3 regions of the Brevibacillus sp. MS2.2 genome follow, and region 2 is predicted to be linked to each of the others. Evidence: riboswitches for the same ligand, from Rfam matches in the RefSeq annotation. Region 2 holds a riboswitch; each other region holds the start of a gene.

Region 1 (5,379 bases), on a different contig from region 2:
AAAGTAAGATCCTCCACCAATCTTATACTCGCTATTCTTGCTCGCTCCTGTCAGCCTCACAAAAAACGGTCTCTGCCCACGATTTTTCCATGCAGTCTGCGCCAATCCCTCCTCAGTCGGTTGGCAAAGTACTACATTTCCACCCGGAAGCTCAAATGCCTGACAGATGGCCCCCAGTTCTTTATCGTGGAATTTTTCGCTCTTCTTCCATCCAAACCAGCTTTGCCAACGGGCTGTTGCTTCTTCCAGATCCTTTACTGCATAGCCTACTGACTGGAGATGGGCTGCACCGTTCGGATGTGCACCAATGATACCACGATTTGTCAAATCTTCTATTCTTTCTTCATCTGTCTGCGACCATTCAATGAGAAATGGCGGTAGAAGAGCACTATCTGTATCTTCGAGAAACAACATCCGCCACCGAAGGGTCGTGCCATCATCACGCGTACGACTTCCCGCAACAGGTCCCGTCACCTGCAAACCTTGGCTTCGCAGGCGCTCTGCCCACGCATCCATCTCGCTGGTCCGAAGCGCAATCTGGCCAAATCCTTCTCCCTTTGCTTCGTCCTCGATGCATTGACGTACGAGTGGATTATCTGATTGTCGAGCAAGCTCCTCGTGTTCAACCGCCAAAAATTCAACATAGGAAAGCCCGAAATAACTAAGGCTATTCCATGTCCCCCAAGACGCATGACGCCCTCCGGCTACCGCATGAAAACCCGCCTGGCAAAATTGTTCCGATGCTTCCTGAGGAGTTCGCTGTACAAAATGAACCAAATGATCAAAAGTTAATCGCACCTTTTTTCGCCTCTTTTCGTATTACTTATAGGATATCAAAACTCATTGATGTAAGGATAGAAAGACAAGGGGGAAAAATGAACGAGACCAGATCAAGCCGGGTAAAAGCTCGGCGCAAGCACTCACGCAGAAAATGGGTACGTGTTGGGAAGAGCACGCTCCTTTTTAGCGTGTTGGCCATCTTCGTCGTCGGAACCTACTACCTATTCCAAACTGCCATGGATAGAGAACATACCAACCCGAACACGCAGCCTGCACCTGACAATACCGTGAACCAAAAGGCTTCTGTGCAGCTCACCTTTGTCGGTGACATTATGATGTCAGGAAATGTAGAGAAAACCTTACTCGCAAACAGCTATGACTACCCATACAAGCATGTAAGCTCGCTCTTTTTGCAAGATGATATCACGATTGCCAATTTGGAGACACCGATCACCGAAACAGGTGTTGCTGCACAGAACAAGGCGTATGTCTACAAATCGTCGCCACTTGCTGTTCCTGCCATGAAAAACGCTGGGATTGATGTGGTGAATCTCGCCAATAATCACTCCATGGACCAAGGAGTTCCGGGATTACTGGATACCTTTGACGCTTTGGACAAAAACCGGATTGAATACGTCGGCGCCGGAAAGGATGCAAGCCGTGCCTATTCTCCTGTATTGATAGAAAAGAACGGCATCAAGATCGCGATTCTCGGCTTCAGCAGGGTCATTCCCGAAACGAGCTGGTATGCAGGGAATTCCCAGCCGGGTATGGCCGCTTCCTATGATCCTACGCTAGCAGTGAAAGCGATCCAAGATGCGAACAACCAAGCGGATCTCGTCGTGGTGATTGCACACTGGGGCAAGGAACGCTCCGATTATCCTGTCGATCATCAAAAAGAGTTGTCTCGTGCCTACATCGATGCTGGTGCAGATTTGATTGTTGGCGGTCATCCTCATGTCCTGCAAGGTTTTGAACGATACAACGAAAAATGGATTGCGTACAGTCTCGGCAATTTCATTTTCACACGATCAAACGAACCCAAGACTTGGGAAACGATGGTTCTGCAAGCAAGCTGTACGAAAAGTGGTGATTGTGAGCTGACGATGCTTCCGTTTCACGCAGAATTGGGACAAGCTGTACCCATGAATGAAAGCAACGGCGCTGCCCTGCTAAAACGCATTGAATCCATTTCTGAAAGGGTTGACATCCAAAGCGACGGGCGTGTACAGCCGCGTGCAAAAGCGGTGGAGACTGCCCCCTGACAAAAGAAGCCGTGTTTCTAGCTAACTAGAGATACGGCTCTTCTTCTTATGATTCCTCTTTCTTACGCAGATTCGATAATGGGGAAGCAGCGCACTTCTAAGCCAAAATCATTTTTCAATAGGGACTCGTGCTCTTCACTGATTCCTGTCACGATCAAACCTGCGCGCAAGACGCCTCCCAAGTCGAATTGGACTTTAAGTTTATGCACGTTGACTCCTGCCTGCTGAAGGAAATGCAAGACACGGTCTGGCGTAGCAGTATGACATGAGCCCTCCAGATAACACAGGACGTGTTCTTCCGAGTCCACCGTGACACCAGCTTTGGGAGCCGTTTTTTCTTTCCAGGTAGGATGCGGTGTGAATGGCTGTGTCAATAAATAGGCCAAATCCTCGACGACAGCACTCGCTGTAGGGAGCTCTCCTGCCCCTCTTCCTGTAAACAACAAGTCTCCCACGATGTTGCCGGATAGCTGTACAGCATTAAACGCGTCGTGGATTTGCGCCAACGGATGGCTCAGCGGAAGCATGGTTGGTTCAACAGATAGGCGAATTCCTTTCTCAGCTTGATAGGCCTGCGCGATCAGCTTGATCCGGTATCCCAGCTCGCTCGCAATCCGAATGTGACCTGCTGACAAATCTGCAATTCCTTTGCGAACAACATCTGCTAAAGGCAATGATTCTCCGTAAACAAGCTGTGCCAAGATATACAACTTGTACATAGCATCAAAGCCTTCTACATCCGAACGAGGGTCTGCTTCCGCATAGCCCAGCTCCTGCGCTTGCTTGAGCACCTCCTGGTAAGAGAGCTGCTCTGCCTCCATTTTCGTCAAAATGAAGTTCGTTGTTCCGTTGAGAATACCGCGAACGCCTTGAATATCGTTCGTGCGCAGGAACTGCCGGAGCACGCTCAAGATCGGGATGCCCCCTGCCACACTCGCTTCATAGGCAAGATGCACTTGATGCTGATTGGCCAAATCGACTAGCTCTGTTCCTTTTTTCGCCAAAAGTTCTTTGTTGGCAGTTACTACATGGCAGCCCTTTTCGATCAAAGCACGGACGTAGTCATAGGTAGGTTCTACACCGCCCATGACCTCCACCACGATATCCACATCGCTATTCAATACATCCTCAAAGTCTGTTGTCAGTAAAGTCGGGTCGATAGGAACCGCCCGCTCTTTTTCCGAGTCACGCACCAATGCCTTGACGATCTCAATTCGTTTACCCAGACGAGAAGCCAGCTTCTCCTGTTGTGAACGGATCGTTTTGATTACGCCTCCACCCACTGTCCCCAATCCCAATAATCCCACGCGTACCACTTCTGCACTCATCCTGACCACCCCATACCCCGAATTTTAGATAAAAAGAAAAGCCATCTTCGATAAGAAGAAGGCTTGTTAGCAGCTACTGCTCCTCCTCCTTATCTACCAGGACGTATATGTCCTGCAGGAATTGGCACCTTGTCACAAAATATGCGTGACGGTTGCCGGGCTTCATCGGGCCAGTCCCTCCACCTCTCTGGATAAAGAAAATATGAAATTGAAAAAAACCTTCTTCGCTAAGAAGAAGGTTCATCTACTAATGGAGTAACCCGCTTCTTATCTATCGAGACGAAACGTCTCGCAGGAATTGGCACCTTGTCGCAATATGCAACGGTTGCTGGGCTTCATCGGGCCAGACCCTCCACCTCTCTGGATAAGAACCATTTATGCTGTTGAGCTTTATTCTAAGAAATTCCAAGGCAAGCGTCAACAAAATTCTTTCTTTTCTGATTGCAAGCTGATTTGGCCAGGCTTTCTACCTCTTCCATACTGCAGCAAGTGCAATGAAACCCGCCCTCCTGGCATTCCTCAGGCAGCTCTTTTTCCTCGACATATCCGCACCATTGGCAAATCATAAGTTGCATCATCGCACGCCATAAGGAACCTGTTTCCCTCTATGAAATTGTCTATTCTCACTACTACCCTCAGATTTTACCTTATTTTTCCCTATTTTGTGAACATTGTTCGTGGGCCAGTAGCCATTCCTTTCGCCACAAGCCACCCGAATAGCCTGTTAAACTCCCGTTTGCTCCTATAATTCTGTGACAGGGTACGATGATGTTCAGCCGATTTTTTCCGTTGGCATTCCCGACAGCCCTCACCGCATTTTCCTTCCCAATCAACGCGGCTAGCTCCTTGTACGTAATCTTGTGCGCATAGGGAAGAGTGATCAATGTGTGCCAGACTGTTTTCTGAAAGTCTGTCCCTTTCATACACAGGGGAACAGAAAAGGACTGTCTCTCGCCGGAAAAATATTCGTCCAGTTGTTGCCGACAAACGAGGAGAGGCTCTAGGCATTTGTCTACTTGTTCAAGCAAAATGGGTTCGTCCCGATCTGTGAACATGATCGAACATACCCCGTCTTCTGTCCCACTGATTTCCAAGATGCCGAGTGGCGAAACATAATCAATTGTCTGTAATCTCTCCATACAAGACCTACCCTAGATACCGATCTTTCAAAATGGTTCTGTGGTGAGCTTCATGTCCAACAATCACATAGGCCAGCGTCCTTGCAGATAGCTTGTTTCCGTTGGCAAGTCCTGTACGCAACCACGCTTCTGGGGAGATTCCGCGAACCTGCGCGATGGTGGAAGCCCGAACAGCCTTATACTCTTCCACTAAATCAGAGAGGTCTCTTCGCTGAAAACACCCGTGTTCGACAAAAGCATTCTCATCAAAACCAACGAGGGGTGTCTGATCTCCTCTCGCGATTCTCAGCAAGCGATAGCTCATGATGCGTTCTGTATCGACGAGATGACCCAAAACCTCTTTTACCGACCATTTGCCTGGTGCATACCGATAATCAATTTGCTCAGGCGCAAGTGACGAAAATAATGCGACTTGCCTCTCTCCTTGTTGTGTAAGGATCGTTTGCAGATCCCCCTCCGGTACAAGTCCAATATAATAGTCAAAATATGCAGCGTATTCATCCTGCTCTGGTCGTTTGAGCATGCATTTCCCACTCCTCTTCATTCATTTTGGATAGACAAATTATACCACTATGCATCCTCAGCCAAGCATTTCTTGTCCAATACGAACGAACCCGCCTGATCTTCACAGGCGGGTGACCGTCACCATTATACGCTATGTAAGCCTTCAAACAGTAGGACCCTTGCCGGGGCTGCATCCGTGCCGATCAGCTTGAGTGGTGCAGCTACCAAAAAATACTCGCCTGGTGGGACCTCTCCTAGCCGCAATCCTTCCACGACAATGACTCCCGCTGCAAACAGCTTTTTATGTGTGGGGTGTCCTTCCTGGGCGCGTTCGATTCCAAGTGCATCGGTACCAATGCCCCG
Region 2 (5,379 bases):
CTGGAAAGATTTGAGCTGGTCGTTATCTCGCTGTGGCTTATCGTCATTTTGCCGAATATCATGCTGTATTTGTGGTGCTCGGCGCGAGGACTCAAGCGTTTGTTTTGCTTCAACTTGCGAAGTTCATTGTATTGGATTTTATCGGTGATTTATCTTGCTTCCTTGACGATGCTTTCCAGACAGCAGATGAATTGGCTTTATACTATGCATGGGAAAATTAGCATATGGGTTGTGTACTTGTACCCCTATTTTTTGTACGTTATGGTCTTGCTGAAGCAGCGAACGCAACGGGCAAAATCGAAGAGCAAAGGAGAGAGTGCCTGATGCTTGATGAGCGGAAAAAGAGGATGCCCTTTATCAAACGGTTTTTGGCGTTGTGGTGTTCTGGCGTCATGATAGTCACAGGCTGTGGAGATCGGCAGATTTTTGATGAAACTGGACTTGCCACAGCTGTCGGTTATGACTTGTTAAAGGATGGAAACATTCGTGGGACTGCAATCATGCCCTCCATTAATCCAGAGGCCAAAAAAAAGATACAGATTTTCTCAGCAACGGGGGAGACCAGCAAATCAATCCGGGATCGGGTTAATCTACAATCAGATAAAAGAGTATTGGGTGGGCAGATTCGTGTCGCCCTCTACAGTGAAAACTTGGCAAAACGCGGGCTTGGCAGTATCGTTGACACGCTGTATCGGGATTCCTCTATTTCCAGCAGGGTTTATCTTTGCCTGTTTGAAGGCGAAACATATGATATGTTAACGTATCCCTATTCTGAAGAAGGGAATATCGGAATCTATTTATACCGTATGATTGAGCAAAATATTGAAGGGGAAAAAATTCCGTCTTCCACCATGCATGAGTTTTTTCGGGCCTATTATGACAAAGGAATCGACCCGATCATGCCGTACATTGCAAGAAAGGGAAATGAGCTGCAAATCAAGGGTATCGCATTATTTCAAGGGGAGCGTTATGTAGGGTGGATCACACCAAAGGAAGCCTTTTTAATCAAGCTCATGCATGGAAAATTCAGCATTGGCAGCTACGATACTTCTGTTCCTGCTCATATTTTTGGGGAGGAGCCAAAGAGCCGCGGAAGTAAAAAAGATCGTGTGCAGCTTGTCTTTGACACCATTTCCAGCAAATCTCAAATTGATCTGACCCAAGTGTCCCCCCCGGTCTTTGATATTCATATCCGATTACATGCGAGAATTTTGGAATTAACCCTTCCGCTGAAGCTAGAGAATGCAAAGCTGATGAAAATCATGGAGAATGCACTGGAAAAAGAGATCGAAAAAGAATTGCAGAAAGTAGTCAGTAAATTGCAGGGCCTCGATGTCGATCCCGCTGGATTCGGGATGGTGTATCGTGCAAATAGAAGAGGGATGGCAAACATGACGCAGGCCGAGTGGAGAAAAATGTTCAAGGAAGCAAGGTTTCGCTTTCACGTAAAGTCGACAATCATCCGCAACGGCGTCATGGATTAAAAAACTTTTCCTGCTATTACTATTGACGTGATATTTTCAAAAAGGATATAATCCGTTTTGTATCATCATGAAATAGAAAAAACGAACATAATATACGTAGATATCTTTCTTATCAAGAGAGGCGGAGGGACAGGCCCTATGAAGCCCGGCAGCCGGTTCATTTTCGAATGAACGTCGCGGTGCCAATTCCTACAGGATTGTTTGGATCTTGTGTAGATGAGAAGGGTGGATGCGAACGTATACATTGCGTTGCAGCCCCTTTTTCGTTTATTGAAAAAGGGGTTTTCATATTTTATCAAGATTGTGGTCGGGAGGTGGATGCGTTGATCCAACTGCGTCATTTGCATAAAAGCTATCAAGTACAAGGTAAAACCATCCCAGCATTAACGGGGATCGACCTTTCCATAGAGCAAGGAGAAATATACGGGATTATCGGACACTCTGGTGCAGGGAAAAGTACGTTGATCCGGTGCATCAATTTGCTGGAGCGCCCAACTTCAGGGGAAGTTATTGTGGACGGCGTCGATTTGACTAGGCTGGATGAAGGGAAGCTGCAAGAAAAGCGCCGCTCAATCGGCATGATTTTTCAGCACTTCAACTTGCTGTCTTCTTCGACAGTCGGTGAAAATGTCGCTTTTCCGCTCAAGCTGGCCAAGCGTCCAAAGGCAGAGATTGATAAGAAAGTAAACGAGCTGCTGAAGCTGGTTGGCTTGGAGGCCCATAAGGACAAATATCCGTCCCAGTTGTCTGGCGGACAGAAGCAGCGTGTCGGGATCGCCCGGGCGCTCGCGAATGATCCAAAAGTGCTGCTCTGTGACGAAGCCACATCGGCTCTCGATCCGCAGACGACGAACTCCATTCTGGCACTGCTCTTGGACATCAACCGCAAGCTGGGCTTGACCATTGTGTTGATTACCCACGAGATGCACGTCATTCGCTCCATTTGTGATCGTGTCGGCGTAATTGACGGCGGAAAGATCGTCGAGTCGGGTAACGTACTGGATGTATTCCTTCGTCCGAAGCATCCAACGACACAAGAATTTGTGGAACAAGTAGCGGATTCTACAGAGCTGCGTGAAGCAGTCGAGCACGAAAAGGCTTCGGGGAACCGCACCATTGCTCGTGTCACCTTCCTCGGAGAAAAAACGTACCAGCCGATCCTGTTCCAAACGATGCAAGAGACTGGTACGGTGTTCAGCATTTTGCAGGGAACAATCTCCCGCATGAAAGATACGCCGTATGGTCAGTTGGTGATCGAGCTGGAAGGCGATGTTGCACAGAATCAAAAGACCATTGAGACGCTGCGCCAACGTGGCTTGGAAGTAGAGGTGATATAAATGGACTGGACATTCGAGAATGTGGATTGGGCTGAAATCGGCTTAGGTACGATGGACACGCTCACGATGCTCGGCTTTTCCACCCTGTTTACCGTCCTGATTGGTTTGCCATTGGGAATCATTCTGTTTTTGACTTCACGCGGACAGCTTCTGCAAAACCGCACTTTTTATACGATCGCATCATTCGTTGTCAACGTATTGCGCTCGGTACCGTTTATCATTTTGATGATTTTGCTGATTCCTGTGACGAAGATGATCGTAGGAACCTCACTCGGCGTATTGGGGGCCATTCCGCCGCTCGTATTTGGTGCCGCTCCGTTTTTTGCACGCTTGGTGGAAACCTCTCTGCGTGAGATTGATAAAGGCGTGATTGAGGCCGCACAATCTATGGGGGCTTCCAATTGGCAGATCGTCTGGAATGTCCTTTTGCCAGAGTCTAGATCTGGACTAATCGCGGGTATTACGATCACGACGGTTACGCTGGTCTCCTACACCGCGATGTCTGGGGTAATTGGCGGTGGTGGTTTGGGTGACTTGGCGATCCGATACGGTTATCAGCGTTTCCAAACCGATGTCATGATTGTGACTGTTGTTATTTTGCTGGTGATGGTACAGATCTTACAAACGCTGGGGGACCGTCTGGTTCTGAAATTCAGCCGCAAATAGGATCTTTCCATATAGATTTTCAAAAAATAAGATGAAATACATGCAAGGGGGAAATCATTCATGAAAAAGCTAGTCGTATCTGTACTTTCTACTGTATTGGCATTTTCTTTGGCAGCTTGCGGAGGCAAAACGGAAACAGCACCTGCTCCAGCTGAAGGCGGCGCACAAGGCGGACAACAGGAAGTAACATTGAAGGTAGGCGCTTCTCCCGTTCCACATGCAGCAATCTTGAAATTCGTTCAACCAAAACTGAAAGAACAAGGCGTGAACCTGGAAATTAAAGAGTTCACCGATTACGTACAACCTAACGTTCAAGTGAACGAGAAACAACTCGACGCTAACTTCTTCCAGCACAAGCCTTACCTGGAAGACTTCAATAAAGGACAAAACATGAATCTGGAGCCAGTAGTGGCTGTACACATCGAGCCATTCGGCGCTTACAGCAAAAAAGTAAAATCTGTGGATGAATTAGCTGATGGCGCAACAATCGCGCTGCCAAACGATCCAACAAACAGCGGTCGCGCACTCGCACTCTTGGAGAAAAACGGCGTGATCAAGCTGAAAGAAGGCGCTGGTATCAGCGGTACTGTGAAAGACGTTGTTGAGAACAAGAAAAACCTGAAGTTCAAAGAAGTAGAAGCAGCAATGCTGCCACGCGTTCTGGAAGAAGTAGATCTGGCGTTGATCAACACCAACTACGCGTTGGAAGCAAAGCTCGTTCCAACCAAAGACGCGCTGTTTATTGAAGATAAAGATACTCCATACGCAAACTTCCTGGTAGCTCGTCCTGACAACAAGGATTCCGAAGCAATTCAAAAGCTGGCAAAAGCACTGAACTCACCTGAAGTGAAAAAGTTCATTGAAGATGAATACAAAGGCGCGATTGTTCCAGCGTTCTAATAGTATAAATAATTGATCGATCAACAAAGTCCAACTGGCCGAAAAGCTGGTTGGGCTTTACTTTTGTTTATAATGTAGTGAATTTTCATAAAATTAAATTAAATCTACAGCAACCCCGTTTTCAACCCAATTCCGGTCGAGTATATTGTGTTTGAAATGAGAAAATATAGATAAGGTGGAATTTTCAGATGAAAAGAAATCTCAAGTTGTTTCTTGGCGCGATGCTGGTCGCCGGAAGCGTGTTAGCTGGATGCTCCACGAGTACGCAGCCATCAACAACAACCCCTCCAGCTGAGGGAACCGCAGCGCCCGCTGAAAAGCCTGTAAATGCAAAGCCGCAGGTATTTCGGGCGAACATCATGAGTGAGCCTTCGACAGCGGACCCCGGTCTTGCGAAGGATGCCACATCGGGAGCGATTGTTCGTGCTACGTTTGATGGTTTGACTCGCTTCGATGCAAACGCAAAGCCAGTGAATTCAGTAGCATCCGATATCAAAATCTCGGATGACAAACTGGTGTATACGTTCACGCTGCGCGATTCTAAATGGAGCAATGGTGATCCGGTGACTGCCCATGACTTCGTATATGCATGGAAACGTGCACTTAGCAAGACCCTCGGTGCGGAGTATGCCTATCAGCTATACTACATTAAAAATGCGAAGCTGATTCACGAAGGCAAGGCGAAACCCGACGAACTCGGTGTGAAGGCAATCGATGACAAAACACTGGAAGTCACGCTGGAGAATCCAACGCCTTACTTCCTGGAGCTGACGGCTTTCTACACGTACTACCCGGTTAACCAAAAAGTAGTGGAGGCCAATCCGAAATGGGCAAACGAAGCGGCGACGCACGTAAGCAACGGTCCATTTAAGATGACAGCGTGGGAGCACAAGAGCAAGATCGTATTGGAAAAGAACGAGCACTACTGGGATAAAGACGTAGTGAAGCTCGATCGCATTGAGTTCGCGATGATCGAGGACGATAATACAGCC
Region 3 (5,379 bases), on a different contig from region 2:
GCCATTTCGCTGAAAATAGCGATGAAGGTAATCAGACGTACTCTGTCTTACGTACTCGCCCATCGGTGTATCTCCTAGCTCGCGAATATGCTCCTCGTTCAGGAGCACTCTTCGCGTCACATCCAGTCCAACAAGCGTCAATTGCGGGAATCCGGCATGAAACACAACCTTGGCCGCCTCTGGATCGACGTACATGTTATACTCCGCAACTGGCGTCACATTGCCATGCTCGCGGACCACTCCACCCATGAAAATGACTTCCTTGACGTGTTGGACGAGCTCCGGGCATTTTTTCACCGCCAGCGCCAAATTGGTCAACGGCCCCGTCATGATGAGCGTAATCTCGCCGGAATGCGCGAGTACGTTTTCCACGATGAAATCAGGAGCAAAGCCAGCAGTCGGCTTCTTGTACATCGGAACGCCGGGCAGAGCACCTCCCAAGCCATCCTCACCATGTACGGCATGCTCGAAAAACAACGGCCGCAACAGCGGTTCAGATGCTCCACAGACAACAGGGATTTGCTCGCCGACTTGCAAGAAATCGAGAATTTTGCACGTGTTTTCTGTAGCTTTTCGCAACGACACGTTGCCATTCACCGTAGTGATGCCCACCAAATCGAATTGCCCGCTCTTCACAGCGAGAATAATGCCAAGCGCATCATCAATGCCCGTATCTACGTCAAGAATGATCTTTTGCACGAGTGGTCCTCCTCACGAAAACGAGGGTATATCCGAAATTGTCTATACCCTCGCCCTTGTTTTTCTAACGTTCGTTATTGCGTGATTTCACGGTTCCAACGGTCAATCCATGCTTTGGAGTGCTCGTTAACGAATTTCATGTCCAGCATTTTCAGCTTGCTTACGGTTTCTTCCCCGTACGTTACGCCTTTTGCCTCTTCTTCTGTCAGTTGAACCGTTTTGTTTACAGGGGAATCGATTTTTGCTTTTGCTGTTTTTTCCTGAACTTCCTTGCTCAGTTGGTAGTTGATGAAGTCTTCAGCCAGTGCTTTGTTTTTCGAGCCTTTTACGATGTTAACCGTATTCATGACCGCATATCCACCGCTTGCAGGTTGTACGAAAACAGCTTCTGGAACAGCGGCCTTGATGTCTTTGAAGTACATTTCCATGATCGGTCCTACGCCGATTTCTTCTTGTCCAAACATATTCACGTATTCAGAGGTCTTATCGTAGAACTTCACTACACTTTGGTTGACTTCTTTCATTTTCGCGAAGGCTTGATCTTCGTTAAATTCCTTGTTGCCCGCTGTCTGGGAAGCACTGTCGAGAACCATCGGGCCAGTTGTGGACGTAATGCTTGGCAGTGTCAGCTTGCCCGCCAGCTCTGGATTCCACAGGTCTTTCCAATCCTTGATCTCGGTTTTCACGAGCTTTGGATTGTAGGCAATTCCGAATTGACCAATCGTGTAAGCTGGACCGTACTCCTCGCCCAGTGGTGCTTTGGCAATGTCGTAGATTTGATCCAGGTTCGGGATGCGGCTGCGGTCGATTTTTTCAAATGCGCCACTCTCAATCCCTTGCTGTGCATAGTAGTCAGAGAGGTAGATCAAGTCTACATCGGAGCTTCCTTGGCGAATTTTGTTCAGGCGCTCTGCATTGTTCCCGATTTCCAGCACGATTTTCACGTTATGTTCTTTTTCAAATGGCTCATATACTTCTTTGCGGAAAAAGTCTTCGGAGAAGCCCCATGTGGAGATGACCAGCTTTTGTGGCTCACCCTTGGCTTCGCCTCCAGCCCCTCCCGCTTGTGGTTGATCATTGCTGCCACAGCCAGCAAGAGCCAGTGACATCATTGAAAAAGACAGGATTCCAGCAAGTAATTTTTTCATCGTAATTCTCCTCCAGTTGGGTTCATTTGATGACAAAATATGGTGATACAATAAAAAGAAAAGTACCCTTGATTAGAACGTATCATTCTAAACAAGAGCACTTTTCTTCGTAAACAAAGAGAAGTGACACCCGTTTTTACGCAAAGTCTACGGTCTCCCCTTAAGATAGATCAAAAGAGAAAATCCGAACGATTGCGTCAGGTATTCAGTTCTGATTCAGCTAAAATAACATTCGTGATCGCCCACTGCGTAGGCGCATCATAGTCCCGCAGCACGGCTTCCAACGGCAATCCCATCTCTTCCTCCAGTCGTTCTCGCAGTTTCTTCTTATAAAGAAGAGACATCCGAAAATCGACTTCGAGCTTGAGAGCCGGCGCTTCTCCTTCCAATGCTTGTGAGCGCGGAGAGCGGCGATGCTTGGCTTGGAACGTAATCATCTGATTTTCAATCGTGACTCGGAGCAAAGTCGTTCCAAATCCGAACAACTCTTTTGCTATCTCATTATAGATGGCAGACAGCTTTTTTCTGGTTTCATTGGAGTCCACTAGAGTCATGTCATCACCTGCGATAGCTGGTATCGGGTTCATTCGCTCTCATTATACAAATGATTTTCGGATTCTTCAATAGAATATTCGTATTTAGATCAATTTCACATTTTTCCACCAAGTCATTCGTTTGCAAAAACAGTTGACACGTAAAAAATCAGTCGTTATAATCCAACTATCCAAATAAGAATTAACAACAATGTTTGGAATGATAATTTCATAGCACATTCTCTTATGAAGAGAGGTTGAGGGACTGGCCCTATGACACCTCGGCAACCTATCGCAAACGATACGGTGCCAAATCCAGCGGAATTTATTCCGACAGATAAGAGAGGTATTGTTGCCGTGTATTTACATACGCGCAGTCCCAGCCTCTTCTGTCGGAAGAGGCTTTTTTTATTACATCTTACATCCAGAGAAAAGGGGTATTTTCATGAAAAAGACTGGTCTACTGCTCACTACACTACTGCTCGCTGCATCGCTCGTAACGGCTTGCGGCGGTAAACAGGAAGCTACGCCTGCTAACGGCGGCACTGCTGCTGAACAAACCTCACTCAAAGTGGGCGTCACTGGCGGCCCGCACGAAGAGATTCTCAACAAAGTAAAGGAAGTCGCCAAAGGCAAAGGACTCGATGTCGAAGTCGTCGTTTTCAACGATTACGTACAGCCGAATCAAGCTCTCGATAAAGGAAATCTCGATGTTAACAGCTTCCAAACCATTCCGTTCTTGGCGAAGTTTAATCAAGATCACAAAACAAAGATCGTCGAGGTCGGAAAAACCGTGACGTACCCGATGGGCCTGTACTCCACCAAGCATAAAAAAGTCGAGGACATCCCGGCTGGCGGTGTTGTCGGCATCCAAAACGATCCGACCAACCGAGCACGCGCCCTCTTGCTCTATCAGGCTGCTGGCTTGATTAAGCTAAAGGATGGCGTGGGCGACAACGCAACACCACTGGATATCGTAGAAAATCCAAAAAATTTGCAATTCAAAGAGCTGGAGGCTGCTTTCCTGGCACGCTCGCTGAAAAATGTGGAGGTCGCTTCGATTAATACGAACTTCGCGATGGAAGCTGGGTACACCCCGAAAAAAGATGCGATCTTCGCTGAGACTGCTGACTCTCCATACGTGAACATCTTGGCAGTCAATGAAACCAATAAGGACAACCCCGCTGTCAAAAAGCTGGTGGACATCTACCGTTCGGAAGAAGTGAAAAAATTCATCGACGAACGTTTTGAAGGAGCTGTACTGCCGTCCTGGTAAGATCGACGCCAGGAACATCAAGAACAACAAGGAGAACTCGTTATGATACAGCTAACCGATATTCATAAGTCGTATCAAGTAGGAAACAAGCAGGTAGAAGCATTGAAGGGCGTATCCTTGCAGGTGGAAAAAGGGCAGATTTACGGGGTTATCGGTTTTAGCGGAGCGGGAAAAAGTACCCTGCTCCGTACCATCAACCTGTTGGAGAAGCCGACTAGCGGTTCTGTGATCGTCAATGGCCAGAACATGCTGACCCTCAAGGAAAAAGAGCTGCGACAAGCTCGCAAAAAGATCGGGATTATTTTTCAGCACTTCAACCTGCTCTCTTCCTATAATGTCTTTGACAATGTGGCGGAAATCTTGCGGATGAATCGCGTCCCCAAAGATGTCATTAAGCGCAAGGTAGAAGACCTTCTCGGCTTGGTTGGCTTGTCTGATAAAGCACATGCTTATCCTTCTCAGCTATCCGGTGGACAAAAGCAACGGGTGGGGATCGCTCGTGCGCTTGCGACTGATCCGGAAATCCTGCTCTGTGACGAAGCAACTTCCGCTCTCGACCCGCAGACAACTGAATCGATTCTGGAGCTGTTGCTCGACATCAATCGAAAGTTTAACCTGACCATCGTGCTCATTACCCATGAAATGCAGGTCATCAAAAAAATCTGCGATCAGGTAGCCATCATGGAAAATGGCGTCGTCATCGAGCAAGGCTCTGTTTTGGATGTTTTCAGCAATCCGCAAGAGCAAACGACCCGTAATTTTATCAAAACGGTTTTTGACGATCAGGTACCACAGGAGATTTTGTCCAAGATAAAAGAAACCGGACCCGTTTCCAAAATTGTTCGCGTTGCCTTTCGCGGGGATGCTGCTCTCGATCCTGTTCTGGGAACACTGTCTGCACGTTTTCCGATTAGCACCAATTTATTGTACGGCTCGATTACAACCATAAAAGGTACGGCGCTCGGCATTTTGCTTTTGCACATTTCTGGTGAAGACCAGGCCATTCAGGATGGCATTCGCTTCTTGCGCGAATCCGTCTACCGCGTAGATATTGTGTCACCAGAGGAGGTGCGGAGCTAATGGAGCGTTTGATTGAAATGATTCCGGTATTCGGGCAATCGCTGCAAGAAACTGTCATCATGGTTGGGTTTTCGTTGTTCATTGCGACACTGATCGGGATTCCGCTCGGGATTTTGTTGGTCATCACACAGGCGAACCACCTTTTCCCGAACAAAATCATCTATCACACCCTGAATACGATCATCAACATTGTGCGTTCGCTGCCTTTTATTATCCTGATGGTTGCGATCATTCCATTTACGGAGTTGATTGTGGGCACTTCGATTGGGATTGAAGGAGCAATTGTGCCGCTCATTGTCTATACTGCGCCTTACATCTCACGCCTGATGGAAACGGCCCTGCATGACGTAGATCGTGGCGTTATCGAAGCGTATCAGGCAATGGGTGCATCCCGGACGCAGATTATTTTTCGCATCATGCTACGTGAAGCAAGGCCTGGCATCGTCCTCTGCCTGACGATCGCGACCATCGGTTTGATTGGTGCTACTGCAATGGCCGGAGCAGTCGGTGCCGGCGGACTGGGCGATCTCGCCTTGCGCTACGGCTACCAGCAATGGGACATCGAAGTCATGATCATTACTGTCGTTATCCTCGTAGTCCTGGTCCAGCTCATTCAATCATTAGGCAACTGGGCAGCCCGAAA

What was found. Region 2 has a riboswitch for S-adenosylmethionine ahead of HP568_RS12815 (methionine ABC transporter ATP-binding protein). Riboswitches for the same ligand answer to the same signal wherever they lie in the genome.
Region 1: another riboswitch for S-adenosylmethionine. It lies ahead of HP568_RS08200 (homoserine dehydrogenase); the one in region 2 lies ahead of HP568_RS12815 (methionine ABC transporter ATP-binding protein).
Region 3: another riboswitch for S-adenosylmethionine. It lies ahead of HP568_RS01435 (MetQ/NlpA family ABC transporter substrate-binding protein); the one in region 2 lies ahead of HP568_RS12815 (methionine ABC transporter ATP-binding protein).

What each region holds. Positions count from the first base shown of each region.
Region 1 covers NZ_JABSUZ010000007.1:50,419-55,797, reverse strand. Annotated here, with positions in the region: gene HP568_RS08210 (VOC family protein) at 1-798, opposite strand, end outside; gene HP568_RS08205 (CapA family protein) at 876-2,045, shown strand; gene HP568_RS08200 (homoserine dehydrogenase) at 2,108-3,373, opposite strand; SAM riboswitch class I at 3,460-3,571, opposite strand; SAM riboswitch class I at 3,638-3,744, opposite strand; gene HP568_RS08195 (methylated-DNA--[protein]-cysteine S-methyltransferase) at 4,021-4,512, opposite strand; gene HP568_RS08190 (DinB family protein) at 4,520-5,035, opposite strand; gene HP568_RS08185 (cyclase family protein) at 5,161-5,379, opposite strand, start outside.
Region 2 covers NZ_JABSUZ010000011.1:115,943-121,321, forward strand. Annotated here, with positions in the region: gene HP568_RS12805 (GerAB/ArcD/ProY family transporter) at 1-324, shown strand, start outside; gene HP568_RS12810 (Ger(x)C family spore germination protein) at 324-1,484, shown strand; SAM riboswitch class I at 1,591-1,707, shown strand; gene HP568_RS12815 (methionine ABC transporter ATP-binding protein) at 1,808-2,821, shown strand; gene HP568_RS12820 (methionine ABC transporter permease) at 2,822-3,487, shown strand; gene HP568_RS12825 (MetQ/NlpA family ABC transporter substrate-binding protein) at 3,548-4,387, shown strand; gene HP568_RS12830 (peptide ABC transporter substrate-binding protein) at 4,576-5,379, shown strand, end outside.
Region 3 covers NZ_JABSUZ010000001.1:329,609-334,987, forward strand. Annotated here, with positions in the region: gene HP568_RS01420 (nucleoside hydrolase) at 1-699, opposite strand, end outside; gene HP568_RS01425 (ABC transporter substrate-binding protein) at 774-1,847, opposite strand; gene HP568_RS01430 (Na-translocating system protein MpsC family protein) at 2,045-2,401, opposite strand; SAM riboswitch class I at 2,622-2,724, shown strand; gene HP568_RS01435 (MetQ/NlpA family ABC transporter substrate-binding protein) at 2,826-3,656, shown strand; gene HP568_RS01440 (methionine ABC transporter ATP-binding protein) at 3,699-4,736, shown strand; gene HP568_RS01445 (methionine ABC transporter permease) at 4,736-5,379, shown strand, end outside.